3 regions of the Thalassospira sp. CH_XMU1420-2 genome follow, and region 2 is predicted to be linked to each of the others. Evidence: predicted binding sites of a transcription regulator. Region 2 holds the regulator's gene; each other region holds the start of a gene.
What was found. The regulator PhoB, encoded in region 2, activates phosphate uptake and scavenging genes when phosphate is short. The targets are predictions, from matches to a motif close to TNTCATAAAACTGTCA.

Region 1 (4,558 bases), on a different contig from region 2:
GCGGTTGCCTGCAATTCCACCGCGGCCGCGGCAACGGTTTCAATGATTTGCCCGACATCGGAATTGAACGTGTCGGCCGTCTGGTTCATAAATTGGCGCTGGGCTTCCTTGGCGCGTTTTTCATCTTCGATTGCCTTGGCTTCAAGTTCGTCATTGCGAATGGCATTCTCCTTGAAGACCTGAACCGCACCGGCCATCTGGCCGATTTCATCGCGCCGTTCCTGCCATGGCACATTGACCGTCAGATCATGATCGGCAAGCTTTCGCATGATCTGGGTGATGGCAATGATCGGCTTTGACAGACGGTCACCGATCAGAATGGCAATGACGATGCCAAGCCCCATACCGATCAGCGACGCGATCAGAATTTCGGTTTCCGCCAGACCGATTTCATCAACAACACGTTCAAAAATTGAATGTTCGGTCGCCGAAAATTCCGCCATCAGATCGGCTGCTTCGGACAGCAACAGACTGGATGCCTGTTCCATATCGCCATTGACCGTTTCAATGATGACCAGTTCATTTGACCGGATCTTGTCAAATGCGTCACGGTAATCATCAAACAATGTCATGACTTCGCCGATGGTCTTTTTGTATTCCGCATCGGGTACTGTCTGGTTGATTTCAATCAGCCCGGTCTTGAGAAGGCCGAACTCGCTGGCTGCCTTTTCGCCAAAGCTGTCATCCTGACGCCCGATCAGAATATTGGAATAAAGACGCGCCAAAAGGGCATGTTCACGCGCGGCCACCGCCTTTTTCAGGGCGTCGATATTCTGGGTGGTTTCTGCACGTGCGATCAATGCATTGAGATCGGAAACGACTTTGATGCCGTCGGGCTCAAGCCGGTCAGTGATCAGGGCGTGATATTCATCACTCAGATCACGGACTTTTTCGAAATCCTGCATGTAGCGATCAAGTGCCCCTGATATTTTCTCGATCCGGGCACGATGTTCGGCTGATTCGAAACTTTGCAATGCCTTGTCAAGAATTGGGCGGATTTGATCGGCGATGACGAACACCTGTTCCGCGTCATGGGCGCTTGCCTTGTTGGCAAATTCGCGGGCATGACTTTTGAAACGCAAAAACCGCGTTTCAATCTGGGCAACAAGTGCGGCTTCTTCGACCCGCAGCGCATATTCATCAACATCATGTGCAACTTTGGTGAAGCTGTAGAATGCGAATGCCAGCGCTGAGACAAGAATGACCAGCACTGCTGAAAACCCCAATAGAATCTTTGTCTTAACACCCAAGTTTTCCAAAAACGCCCCCGTCGGCGCAGAAGAAACACGCGACACCATCATACCCTCCGTGTTCGCAGCACCGCGCTACGATCTCTTTGATTACCAAGGTATCTGCTCATGACAGTCACTACCCTCCCCATATGGGGAGTACACAACCCTTGTTTTAGATAATCACAATATTGCAACTAACTTAAAGGTTTGGCGTAACATGCGAAATTACAAGGAAAAGTAAGGCCGACCTATCCAGAAGACCTGTATACCTGTCCTTTCGAATATGCCCGGCAGATCGGCCCAGTTCGGCGGATCAGTTTCCCTGTTTCTCAGCAACAGACACTGTAATTTCCAGACATGCTGGCAAACGCTGTAAAGCAGGGCAAACACATTGGACCATCCCCCGTTATCAACCGAGGGGCATCGAAAATCAGAACCGGGGCATCGGTCCATAAAATGCCGATTTACACGCGGGAAACCCGCGAAATGACGGGTAAGGTCATGGGGATTTGCAAAAGAATGCCTGATCTTTGCTTTGCGATTTCCAAGCGCGATCACATGCCTTCTGATATCCCGGCGGCAAACAACCGGGATATCTTGCATTTGCAATAAAGATTTAGCTTCGGGGTTAACCGCTGGTCAGGCGAAGTGGTTCAGGGCCGGTTTCAACCACGCCACCCGCGGCCATTGCATAGGCCTGTGGCACCATCAGCCGCACCGGATAGGGCGACAGGCTGATTTCGCATGGCAGTTTTCCTGCACTTTCACCGTCAATCTGAAGCGGAGCCGGGCCACAATGGCTGGTGATCGTGATGCGTTCAGACCGCACAACCGAGACGTCGCTTTGTTCATGCAACCTGTTTAACGTCAGGGCCAGCCCATAGCGCGACAATGCACCGATACCGTTGCCGGGCATCAGGACAACATCAAAACCGTTATCGGTCAGCTTCGCAGTCGGTGAAATGATGAATTCGCCGCCGTAATGCTGCGCATGGGTCACCACAACCCCGGCCACCCGATAGTTTTCCCGCCCGATATTGACTTCAAAGTCGCGATGACGCGGGAAAAAGATGTTCCGCAATCCTTCAAGAACATAGGCACCCTTGCCGATCATGCGTTTGAGCTTGAGCGACACATTGGCAACCGTGTCGGCATCGGCCCCCATTCCGACCATCAAAAAGAAGGCGCGCCCATTGACCAGTCCGGGCCGGATCCAGACCTGACCGGGATTATTGATATAGTCGGCAATTGCCTTTGCCTTGCGTTCCAGCCCGACTTCGACGGCCAGAACATTCGCCGTCCCGAGCGGGATCACGCCAAGTGGCGGGACTTCGTGACCATCGATCTGGGCATCAAGCAGACCATTCAGCGCCTCGTTCAATGATCCGTCGCCGCCGGCAACAAACAGGCGTTGATGGGCACGCACCTTGCGCGCCAATTCACGGGCATGGCCGGGATGGGTAGTCTGCAACAATTCCACCCTGATCCCTGCATGTTGCAAAATCTTGGACAGAAACCGCTGTTTGTTCCCCCCCGCACGGGGATTGAAAATCACAGTCACATCGGCATGGGTCATTCAGAACATACTTCCGAAATAAAACCGAAATAAATCATACACACGCACTACCATATGAAAGAAAAAATGTAACAGTTGCTTTACAGAACGACGAAATTTCTGTGAACGGGTTATAAAATCACGTTTTTTATTTTAAACCGATACTGGTTGGGGACAGTATTCGGCACCTCGAAACGCCGAATTCCAGCCATCCTTTTGGCAGGATACGGAGGAGCGGCAATGACAGCGATGACGCTGCAACCGCATTACCGCACGGTCTGGATTTCAGACGTCCATTTGGGGACACGTGGATGTCAGGCAGATCTTCTTTTGGATTTCCTCAATGAAGTAACAGCAGATACCTATTATCTGGTCGGTGACATTATTGACGGCTGGCGGCTCAAGAAAAGCTGGTATTGGCCGGAAAGTCACCATGCTGTTATCACGACAATCATGGATAAGGCAAAAAATGGCGCCAAAGTCATCTTTGTCCCCGGAAACCATGATGAATTTGCCCGTGAATTTGTCGATATGACCTTTGGGCATGTCGATGTCAAAATGAACGATATCCACGAAACAGCCGATGGCAAGCGCCTGCTGGTCATTCATGGCGATGAATTTGACGGGGTTGTCAAATATGCCAGATGGCTGGCCTATCTTGGGGACACGGCCTACAACCTGGCCATCGCCCTTAACCGTTACTATAACGGCATTCGCCGCCGCCTTGGATACGGTTACTGGTCGCTTTCGGCCTATCTTAAAAACCGGGTCAAAAACGCCGTTCAGTTCATCTGCAATTTCGAAAATGCCGTCGCCCACGAAGCCGCCAAGCGCAAGGTCGATGGCGTGGTTTGCGGTCATATCCATCATGCCGAAAAACGCATGATCGGTGATGTGCTTTATTGCAATGACGGCGACTGGGTCGAAAGCTGCACCGCCCTTGTTGAAGACAAGGATGGCAAACTTGAACTTCTGCACTGGGCGGAAATGCGCCAGATGGCCATGAGCCATTCCAGCCCCGGCCGGGACGCTGCAAGCACCCCGTCACTGGGTCTTGGCAAACTGATCTCCATGTTCCGCATTGCCCATGGCACGGACAATTCCGCATCGGGTGCGTCCAAAAAACGCAGCGATGCCCCGATTGGAAAGACTGCATGAAAATACTGATCGTAACCGATGCCTGGTATCCGCAGGTAAACGGTGTTGTCCGTACCCTTGAAACCGTACGTGGCGAGCTGGGCGCGATGGGACATGATGTTCACATCATTTCGCCCGATCAGTTCAAAACTGTTCCCTGCCCGACCTATCCGGAAATCCGTCTGGCCCTGTTTGCCAAACGCAAGATGGCCAAAATGATCGAGGCATTGCACCCGATCGCCATCCACATTTCGACCGAAGGCCCGCTGGGTCAGGCGGCCCGTTCCTATTGCCTGAAACACGGCTTGCCGTTTTCAACCGCCTATCACACGCGGTTTCCGGAATATATTCATGCGCGCTGGCGGCTGCCGCTGTCGATTTCCTATCGCGGGATGCGCAAATTCCATTCCAAATCACGCTCGGTCATGGTCGCCACCGAAAGCCTGCGTCAGGAACTGTCCGACTGGGGCTTTGAAAACCTGCATATCTGGTCTCGCGGGGTGGATCTTGATCTGTTCCGGCCCCGACCGGACGCATCATTTGGCGATTTCCCGAAACCACACTGGCTATTTGTCGGGCGGGTTGCGGTGGAAAAGAATATCGGCCACTTCCTTGACCTTGATCTGCCCGGGAC
Region 2 (4,558 bases):
TCGCAGGACGGTATCTTTTGCCGCATCTGTTTCGCTATATCGCGTCGCTTAAAAACCCGGAACTGTTTGCGATTGGCACCCTGTTCGTTGTTCTTGCCGCCAGCACCCTGACCGAAGTTTCCGGACTTTCGATGGCACTTGGCGCGTTCATTGCCGGTGTGATGCTGGCCGAAACCGAATTCCGCCATCAGATCGAAGCCGATATCGCGCCATTCCGTGGCGTTTTCCTGTCGCTGTTCTTTATGTCGGTCGGGATGTCGGTCAATGCCAATGTCGTCTATGAACAGTTTGGCAGTGTGCTGCTGTGGCTGATTGCATTGCTTCTGATCAAGACGGCCGTTCTGTTTGTCTTGTCCTTGGCGATCCGGTTTGAACGGGGTTCGGCCCTTCGTGTTGCGATGAGCCTGGCAGCAGGCGGTGAATTTGCATTCGTCATGTTTGCACTGGCGGCCCAGAATGGTGCAATTCCGCGTGATCTTGCCGCGATGCTGATCCCGGTGGTTGCCTTGTCGATGGCATTGACACCGACCCTGATCAATCTTGGTCACCGGATCGAGGAAAAGCTGCACCCCAAGGAAGACGACCAGCTTGGCCCGATCTCGGATGAAACCGAAGGCATCCACCAGCATGTTCTGGTCATCGGCAGCGGGCGTGTTGGTCGGGTTTTGGCGCGTCTTTTGAAAACCCGCGATATTCCGTTCATTGTTCTCGACAGTGATGCCCAACAGGTATCGCGCGGCCGTGCAGAGGGACTTCCCGTATTCTTTGCCGATGGGTCACGCCCGGAAACATTCCGCGCCGCCCACACCGATGAAGCCCGTATCGCGGTTGTTGCCATGGGTAACCCGCATGCAACCGAAAAGACCGTGGCGCTTCTACGTCAGCATTATCCGCATCTCAAGATCTTTGCCCGCGCCCAGGACATCACCCATATCGGTCCGCTGTCGCGCAGCGGGGCCGATGCGGCAATTCCCGAAGTACTGGAAACCGGCCTTCGGCTTTCGGATCATGTGCTGTCGGCCTGTGACGTGCCACAAGAAGACATTGATGCCGAAATCGCCAAGTTCCGGCGCGCCGACATGTTGTTGATGAACGAACTGGCACCAAGGACCCAGCGTAAAAAAGCCCCGGAACCGGCACAAGCAGCACCGGCATCAGAAGTCGCACCAGAGACGACATCATCCGCGGCACCTGCATCCGTGGCATCTGCATCCCCGGCGACCGCGAAAACAACAAAGGCATCTGGCACGGCTGCGCAAACCGCAAAACCCAAACCGACGGCAAAGAAACCTGCGTCGCGTGCCATGCCAAAGAAAGCAACCGCGCGCAAGGTTGCGACAAAACCCGCCGCAACCAAAACAACGTCGGGCAAAACCACATCGGCCAAAAAAGCAGCGCCCCGCAAACCGGCGACAAAGACAGCGTCATCAGACAAATCGGCAACATCCGGGTCAAAACGCACCACACGCGGCAAAGCTAAAGACAGCTAAATGCAAAACCCCCGCGGCCTGTGGCAACGGGGGTTTTGTTTGATCTGAGTGTCAGAATTTTTTCCGACGAGCCATCCAACTAGCCAGCAGCCCGGCCTTGTGGCCGGATCAATCAGGCCGCAGTTTCCGAGTCCAGCGCATAGCCGGCTGCCCGAACCGTCCGGATGATGTCGCGGGTACCTTTGACATCATTCAGGGCCTTGCGCAGGCGGCGGATATGCACATCAACCGTGCGGGTTTCGACATAAATGTTCGGCCCCCAAACAGCATTCAAAAGCTGCTCGCGGGAGAAAACACGCCCCGGATGTTCAAGGAAGTAACGCAGAAGACGAAATTCGGTCGGACCAAGGTGGATGGCCTTGCCATTACGGCTGACGCGATGGGCGGCAAGATCCATTTCGATATCGGAATAGACCAACTGCCCTTGTGGTTGCGCCGGACCGGATCGGCGCAGAAGTGCGCGAATACGTGCCAGCAACTCGCCAATCGCGAACGGTTTGGTGACATAGTCATCAGCACCGGTATCAAGGCCGCGAATGCGATCCCCTTCTTCGCCGCGCGCAGTCACCATGATGACCGGCAAATCGCGGCTTTCGGGTTTGCGGCGGATCTGACGGCAAACCTCGATCCCCGACATGACCGGCAACATCCAGTCCAGAAGGACAAGATCAACATGCGTTTCAGCAAGAATTTTCAACGCTTCGTCACCGTCACCGGCTTCGACAACCTGCATCCCCTCACGTTCGAGGTTGTAGCGCAACATGGTTACGATTGCAGCTTCGTCCTCGACGATAAGAACCGTTGGGTCCATCTTCCTATGCTCCAGTGTCACTCATTCGGTTCGACAACAGCAAAGTTCGCTGCATCATTTTTTGGCCGGTCGATTGCCGGCAGGTCTTCGCCCTTGATCCGGTAATAGATCGTTTCGGCGATATTGGTGGCATGATCGCCAATACGTTCGATGTTCTTGGCGATGAACAGCATGTGGGTCGATGCCGTAATGTTGCGCGGATCTTCCATCATGTAGGTCAGCAATTCGCGGAACAGCGAATTGTACATGTCATCGACTTCCTGATCGCGCGCCCAGACGCGTTCCGCCTTTTCGGCGTCACCTTCGATATAGGCGTCGAGAACATCTTTGATGATTTCCTGTGCAAGCTTGCCCATATTCGGGATCACCTGGACCGGACGGATCGGCGGGATCTGGTTCAGGACCTGGGCACGTTTGGCAATGTTCTTGGCCAAATCACCAATACGCTCAAGATCATTGGACAGCTTAAGCGCCGTCACGACCTGACGCAGGTCATCAGCCATCGGCTGGCGCAGGGCCAGAAGACGGACCGCAAAGTCCTGCACTTCCTGTTCGAGAACATCGATACGATGGTCTGAAAGAATGACTTTTTCAGCCAGTTCCGAGTCACGCTTTACAATAGAGCGGATCGCAGAGATCAGCTGACTTTCTGCAAGCCCGCCCATCTGCGAGATGATGTTGTTCAGACGGGTCAGTTCCTCGTCGAACGAACTCACGATATGTGTTTTGTCGTCAGCCATTTATGCGTTCTCCTCGTATCGCTTAACCAAAGCGACCGGTAATGTAACCCTTGGTGCGGTCGTCTTTCGGGTTGGTGAAGATCTGATCGGTTTCACCAACTTCTACCAGCTTGCCAAGGTGGAAAAATGCGGTCCGCTGCGATACACGCGCAGCCTGCTGCATGGAGTGCGTCACGATCACGATCGTGTAGTTCGAACGCAGTTCGTCAATCAGCTCTTCGACCTTTGCCGTTGCAATCGGATCAAGTGCCGAGCACGGCTCGTCCATCAGAATGACTTCCGGGCTGACCGCGACCGCACGTGCGATGCAAAGACGCTGCTGCTGACCACCCGAAAGACCGGTAGCGGGCGATTGCAGGCGATCTTTGACTTCCTTGAGAAGACCGGCACGCTCAAGCGAGGTCATGACAATTTCATCAAGTTCGTCACGCGAATTGACCAGACCATGAATACGCGGGCCATAGGCCACGTTGTCATAGATCGATTTCGGGAACGGGTTCGGTTTCTGGAACACCATCCCGATACGTGCGCGCAGCTGAACAACGTCGATCCGCTTGTCATAGATATCGCGGCCATCAAGGGTCACCTTGCCATTGATGGTCACACCATCAATCGTGTCGTTCATGCGGTTCATACACCGCAGGAAGGTCGACTTGCCACAACCCGACGGGCCAATCAAAGCGGTAACCTGACGTTCGACGATATCCAGATTGACATCGAACAGCGCCTGGTTGTCGCTATAGAAAAGATTAAGGTCACGTGCCGTCATTTTCGGGCTTGCGACCGACGGCTCTGCCGTCATTGCGCTCTGGGATACAGCAGCCATTTTACCACTTCCGTTCAAATTTTTTGCGCAGATACACAGCCAGTCCATTCATCAGGATCAGGAAGGCCAGCAACACCATAATCGCTGCCGAGGTTTTCTCGACAAAGGCACGTTCCGGGCTGTCTGCCCACAGATAGATCTGGACCGGCAGAACCGTTGCCGGATCAAGTGCACCACCCGGGATATCAACGATGAAGGCAACCATGCCGATCATCAAAAGCGGTGCCGTTTCACCAAGTGCCTGTGCCATCCCAATGATCGTCCCGGTCAGAATGCCCGGCATCGCCAGCGGCAGCACATGGTGGGTTACGGTCTGAACCGGCGAGGCACCAAGACCAAGGGCCGCCTGGCGTATTGACGGCGGAACCGCCTTGATCGCTGCACGCGACGCAATGATGATGGTCGGCAAGGTCATCAGAGCCAGGGTCAAGCCGCCGACAACCGGGGCCGAACGCGGCAGATGCATGACATTGAGATAGACCTCAAGACCAAGCAGACCGAACACAATCGACGGCACAGCAGCAAGGTTGTTGATATTGACCTCAACAATGGTCGTGAACCGGTTCTTCGGTGCGAATTCTTCAAGATAGACCGCGGCAAGAACCCCGATCGGGAAGGACAGGGCCAAGGTTACAAGCAGGGTATAGAACGACCCGACAGCCGCCCCCCAGATACCGGCAAGTTCCGGCTC
Region 3 (4,558 bases), on a different contig from region 2:
GTTGTTACACGCAAATGTGGTTGTGACCGTCAGGATGGCGTCGGGGAGGTGGTTTTGCCCGCGATGCGGTGTGACCGCACAGCGAAAGCAAAGACGGAGAAAAAAGAGGAATAAAACAAAAAAGCACCAGCGGATAAACCGTGGTGCTTTTTTGAATGTCATTCCCATTGGGAGAGAATGGCGCGAGTGACGGGACTTGAACCCGCGGCCTCCGGCGTGACAGGCCGGCGCTCTAACCAACTGAGCTACACCCGCATGGTGTGTGGCGCGGTTTATATAAGGGGTGGTCCGGTCTGGCAAGGGCTTTTTGTCAGATTTTTCAAAGAAAAATAATGCCACCGGAAAGTGCCGTTTTGGCGCGGCTTTGAGCCGAAAACAAAAAAGCACCAGCGGATAAACCGTGGTGCTTTTTTGAATGTCATTCCCATTGGGAGGGAATGGCGCGAGTGACGGGACTTGAACCCGCGGCCTCCGGCGTGACAGGCCGGCGCTCTAACCAACTGAGCTACACCCGCATGGTGTGTGGCGCGGTTTATATAAGGGGCGGTTCAGTCTGGCAAGGGCTTTTTTGCAAAAAAAGGACAGTCGTATAAGACCGGCGATCCCGATCGGGAAAAAATGCCAGATATCAAAAGGTTGTGCGCGGTTTTATCAGCCCCGTCAGATGCCTGCTTATATGACCGATGGTGGCCGTCTGTACTGGGCCCAGACCCGATCAACGCGCAGTGCCAGGGCCAAGTCCGAAAAGTTGGCCAAAACAAACCCGGGGGCAGAAAAATCAAGATTGATGATCGTGATGGCGGCGGGAAATTGCCACTGGTCTGACCACCGGATGGTAAGGGGAGGTGGGAGCAGTGCGTTTGTATCGGGGATAAAAACAAAAAAGCACCAGCGGATGAACCGTGGTGCTTTTTTGAATGTCATTCCCATTGGGAGGGAATGGCGCGAGTGACGGGACTTGAACCCGCGGCCTCCGGCGTGACAGGCCGGCGCTCTAACCAACTGAGCTACACCCGCATGGTGTGTGGCGCGGTTTTTAGCAGCCACCCCATGGGGGCGCAAGCGGTTTTTGACCGGAATTTCAAATTTCTTTGTCGTTTCTTCTGTGGGTAGAAACCCGCCGTGATTGAGAAGCGTCAGGGTTCCGTTGTATCGGGCATTCCGGCATGCAGGCAGACGTCATGGTGCCGCGATACGGGGCGCAACGGACGGGATCAGGCAGGGATATTCGGATCGGGATCAGAAAGGCGGAAACGCAAACATGAAGGTTGCGTCTCCAGAAGCCTATTCGCGAGGCTGTTCGTAGCGTTCGGCGAGTTTGGTCAGGGCCGCAACAGTTGCCTGTTCAACGGTCGAGCCAAAGCCGGTCACGCGGCCCGCAAGAATGACATAGAGTGAGTCGATATGCAGCTGGATGACCAGCAGCTGTTTTTCATTGGCGGTGGTGCGGTCCGCCACGAAGTTTTCCATCGATTTGGCGATCTGCGTCATCAGCGGATACTGGAAGGTGCCACCAAGCGCCTTGACCGAATAGGCAAGGTCGGAGCTGGTCGCAACCGCATCCTGGCGTTTGGTTTTGTCGCCAAGCGCCTGAATGATCATGCGGCGGCAATCCATCAGATCCTTGCCGATATCACGCACAAAGGTTTCCGAGCTGCGCTGCACGACTTTTTCCAGCTCTTCGAGCTGTTCAGGCGACAGATTTATGTCAAAGCCCTTGACGAAGTTGACAGCCCGCCGCTTCAGGTCAGTCTGTGCGGGGATGATCTGAACATTCTTCTTTTTCATAGGCTCTTCCGGTTTCACGATTGCTCCGCTTCCCCAGTCATAATGGGTCATTCGTCAAGGCTCCTTCGGTCAGGGCCGTCGAACTGGACCTGTCTGCGGCGACGGTCGGGGCCGAAATACGTTCCGGTATTGATGAAACGTCTGGGCCGCGCGATCACCGACACCAGTCGGCTATAAAGTGCCTTGGCATTGAAGGGCTTGGCAAGAAATTCCGTAATGCCAAGGTCACGTGCAGTGGTCACGTAACGGTGTTCCGAATGTGCAGTCAGCATAATCACAGGAATGAACCTGTTGGGCGAATTGGTCGAATTGCGCATGACGTCAAGGAATTCAAGGCCATCCATGCCCCGGAGTCGCCATTCGCACACAACGATATCAATCTTTTCACTGCGCAGAACATCAAACGCGTCATTCGGTGTCTTTACGCGCTGAATGTGACTGGCGCCGAGATAGGCCAGCGTGTCGTACACTACTTGAGCTGAAATCTTGTCCCCGTCAACGATCAGAAAACTGATTTTACTAAAGTCGATTTTCGCGTTCATCCGGCCTCGTTTCCTGAGCATCATCACGAAATGCGTCGCTGTTCAGGGACCAACAGCAGCAAATCAATTCGGTTGCTGTTGTATAAACCCTTATACCTTTGTCTGGTTTCCAGCAAGGTCAAACCGCCCGTGAGAAGCCCCGAGAATCTGACAAATACTGACGCCGGACCAGCCGCTGGTTGTGAACAGAAAGCGCGATAGTCTTTTTTTTATTGGTGCTCGTACCCGAGTTGCACGCCCACCATATTGGGGGCTTTGGGCAATAGTAAAGGGGCTGATAGATTATTTCATCGGTTCGGTTGTGCCATCATCATCAATGACTTGCACGGCAACGCCGGATTCCTCGAACATCTCGGTCGAGATTTTCATATCCTGTTCCCAGCGTTCCAGAAAATCGGCGGTCAGTTTGGTTTTATCGACGAAAACCTCGGCGATGCCGGCCTGGATAATGGCGCGCGCACAGTCGCAACATGGAAAATGGGTCACATACAGCGAACAGCCATCAAGGGATGTGCCGGTATAGCTTGCATTATAAATGGCATTGCGTTCGGCATGTTCGGTATAGGCGTATTTTTCAGGACGCTGATGGCGGCTTTCGACTTCGTCATCGACGCCGCGCGGGAATCCGTTATAGCCGACTGCGCGGATTTCCTTTTTCGGGCCGATGACAACGGCACCGACCTGGGTGCTGCGGTCTTTTGACCAGTCTGCGATGTGGGCGGCGAGGCCCAGAAAACGGTGGTGCCATTTGCTCATCGAAAGAAGCCCTGTTTGCGTCACTGAAAAGCGGCAATCGACAGGTGATTGCCCATTGCCCGGATGCGTGTCCGGTTACCTTTTAAGAGGGGGCTTCTTGTAATTGTCCAGTGAAAAATCACATTTTTGTAAAGGCATTTAATGAAAAGCCCCTGTTCAAATAGGGGCTGATTGACTATTAAGGGGTTACCCCCAGAAAAAGATCAGGACGCCTTGACGCCTCGCCGCAGATGCAGGCCGAAGCGGCAGGGCTCACGTGTAAACCAAATAACAAGAGGTAGTAGCCGATGCGCCGTCAACGTAAGGCGAAAATCATCGCGACCCTGGGGCCGGCGAGTTCCAAGCCAGAAATCCTTGAGAAAATCGTAAAGTCGGGCGTCGATGTATTTCGCCTGAACTTTTCGCACGGGGAACACGCTGAACATCTGGCCCGGTTCGAAGCCATCCGCGCGGTCGAAGAAAAGCTCGGCCGTCCGATCGGAATTCTGATGGACCTTCAGGGGCCGAAGATCCGTGTTGGCACCTTTGCCGATGAAAAGGTCGAACTCGAAGCCGGCGATACCTTCACCTTTGATATGGAGAAGACCCCGGGCACCAATAAGCGCGTCTCCTTGCCGCATCCCGAGGTCTATGCCGCATTGAAGCCGGGTGCGAACCTGTTGCTTGACGATGGCAAGCTGCGCATGCGCGTTGAAAAATGCGATGACAAGTCAGCCGAATGTACCGTGATCACCGGTGGTCCGCTTTCGAACCGCAAGGGTGTCAATCTTCCCGATGTGATGTTGCCATTGTCGCCGCTGACCGAAAAGGACCGTGCCGATCTGGTATATGGTCTTGAGATGGGCGTTGATTTTGTCGCCCTGTCATTCGTGCAGCGCCCGGAAGATGTCGCCGAAGCCCGCAAGATCATTCAGGGTCGTGCCGCGATCGTTTCCAAGCTCGAAAAGCCACAGGCAATCGAGCATCTCGACGAGATCGTCGATCTGTCTGACATGGTGATGGTCGCCCGTGGTGACCTTGGCGTTGAATGCCCGCCCGAAGATGTGCCGATTCTGCAGAAACGCATCATCAAGGCCTGCCGCGAGGCCGGCAAGCCGGTGATTGTCGCGACCCAGATGCTTGATTCGATGGTATCCAACCCGGCACCGACCCGCGCCGAAGCATCCGACGTTGCCACCGCGATCTATGACGGTGCCGATGCCGTGATGCTGTCAGCAGAAAGTGCGGTTGGTAAATACCCGCTTGAAACCGTTTCGATCATGGACCGTATTCTGGTGCGTGTGGAACAGGACGAGCTGTATTTCCGCATGCGTGACGCCAACCGTCCGGATCCGGAACACAACGCACCGGATGCGATCAGTGCGGCGGCCCGTCAGGTGGCAAAAACCATCGGTTCCAAGGCGGTTGTCAACTATACCACGTCGGGTTCAACCGCATTCCGTGCCGCGCGTGAGCGTCCGGAAGTGCAGATC

Region 1: the regulator PhoB is predicted to act here: its motif matches at 2,823-2,838, upstream of WA429_RS07215 (diacylglycerol/lipid kinase family protein).
Region 3: the regulator PhoB is predicted to act here: its motif matches at 3,205-3,220, upstream of WA429_RS10695 (deoxycytidylate deaminase).

The regions. Positions count from the first base shown of each region.
Region 1 covers NZ_JAYMEG010000002.1:526,382-530,939, forward strand. Annotated here, with positions in the region: gene WA429_RS07205 (methyl-accepting chemotaxis protein) at 1-1,211, opposite strand, end outside; gene WA429_RS07210 (hypothetical protein) at 1,201-1,362, shown strand; gene WA429_RS07215 (diacylglycerol/lipid kinase family protein) at 1,861-2,808, opposite strand; gene WA429_RS07220 (UDP-2,3-diacylglucosamine diphosphatase) at 3,028-3,945, shown strand; gene WA429_RS07225 (glycosyltransferase family 4 protein) at 3,942-4,558, shown strand, end outside.
Region 2 covers NZ_JAYMEG010000001.1:570,603-575,160, reverse strand. Annotated here, with positions in the region: gene WA429_RS02535 (cation:proton antiporter domain-containing protein) at 1-1,490, shown strand, start outside; gene phoB (phosphate regulon transcriptional regulator PhoB) at 1,603-2,301, opposite strand; gene phoU (phosphate signaling complex protein PhoU) at 2,319-3,041, opposite strand; gene pstB (phosphate ABC transporter ATP-binding protein PstB) at 3,064-3,867, opposite strand; gene pstA (phosphate ABC transporter permease PstA) at 3,869-4,558, opposite strand, start outside.
Region 3 covers NZ_JAYMEG010000003.1:225,206-229,763, forward strand. Annotated here, with positions in the region: tRNA gene WA429_RS10670 (tRNA-Asp) at 179-255, opposite strand; tRNA gene WA429_RS10675 (tRNA-Asp) at 439-515, opposite strand; tRNA gene WA429_RS10680 (tRNA-Asp) at 941-1,017, opposite strand; gene WA429_RS10685 (transcriptional regulator) at 1,285-1,788, opposite strand; gene WA429_RS10690 (response regulator) at 1,836-2,330, opposite strand; gene WA429_RS10695 (deoxycytidylate deaminase) at 2,613-3,086, opposite strand; gene pyk (pyruvate kinase) at 3,374-4,558, shown strand, end outside.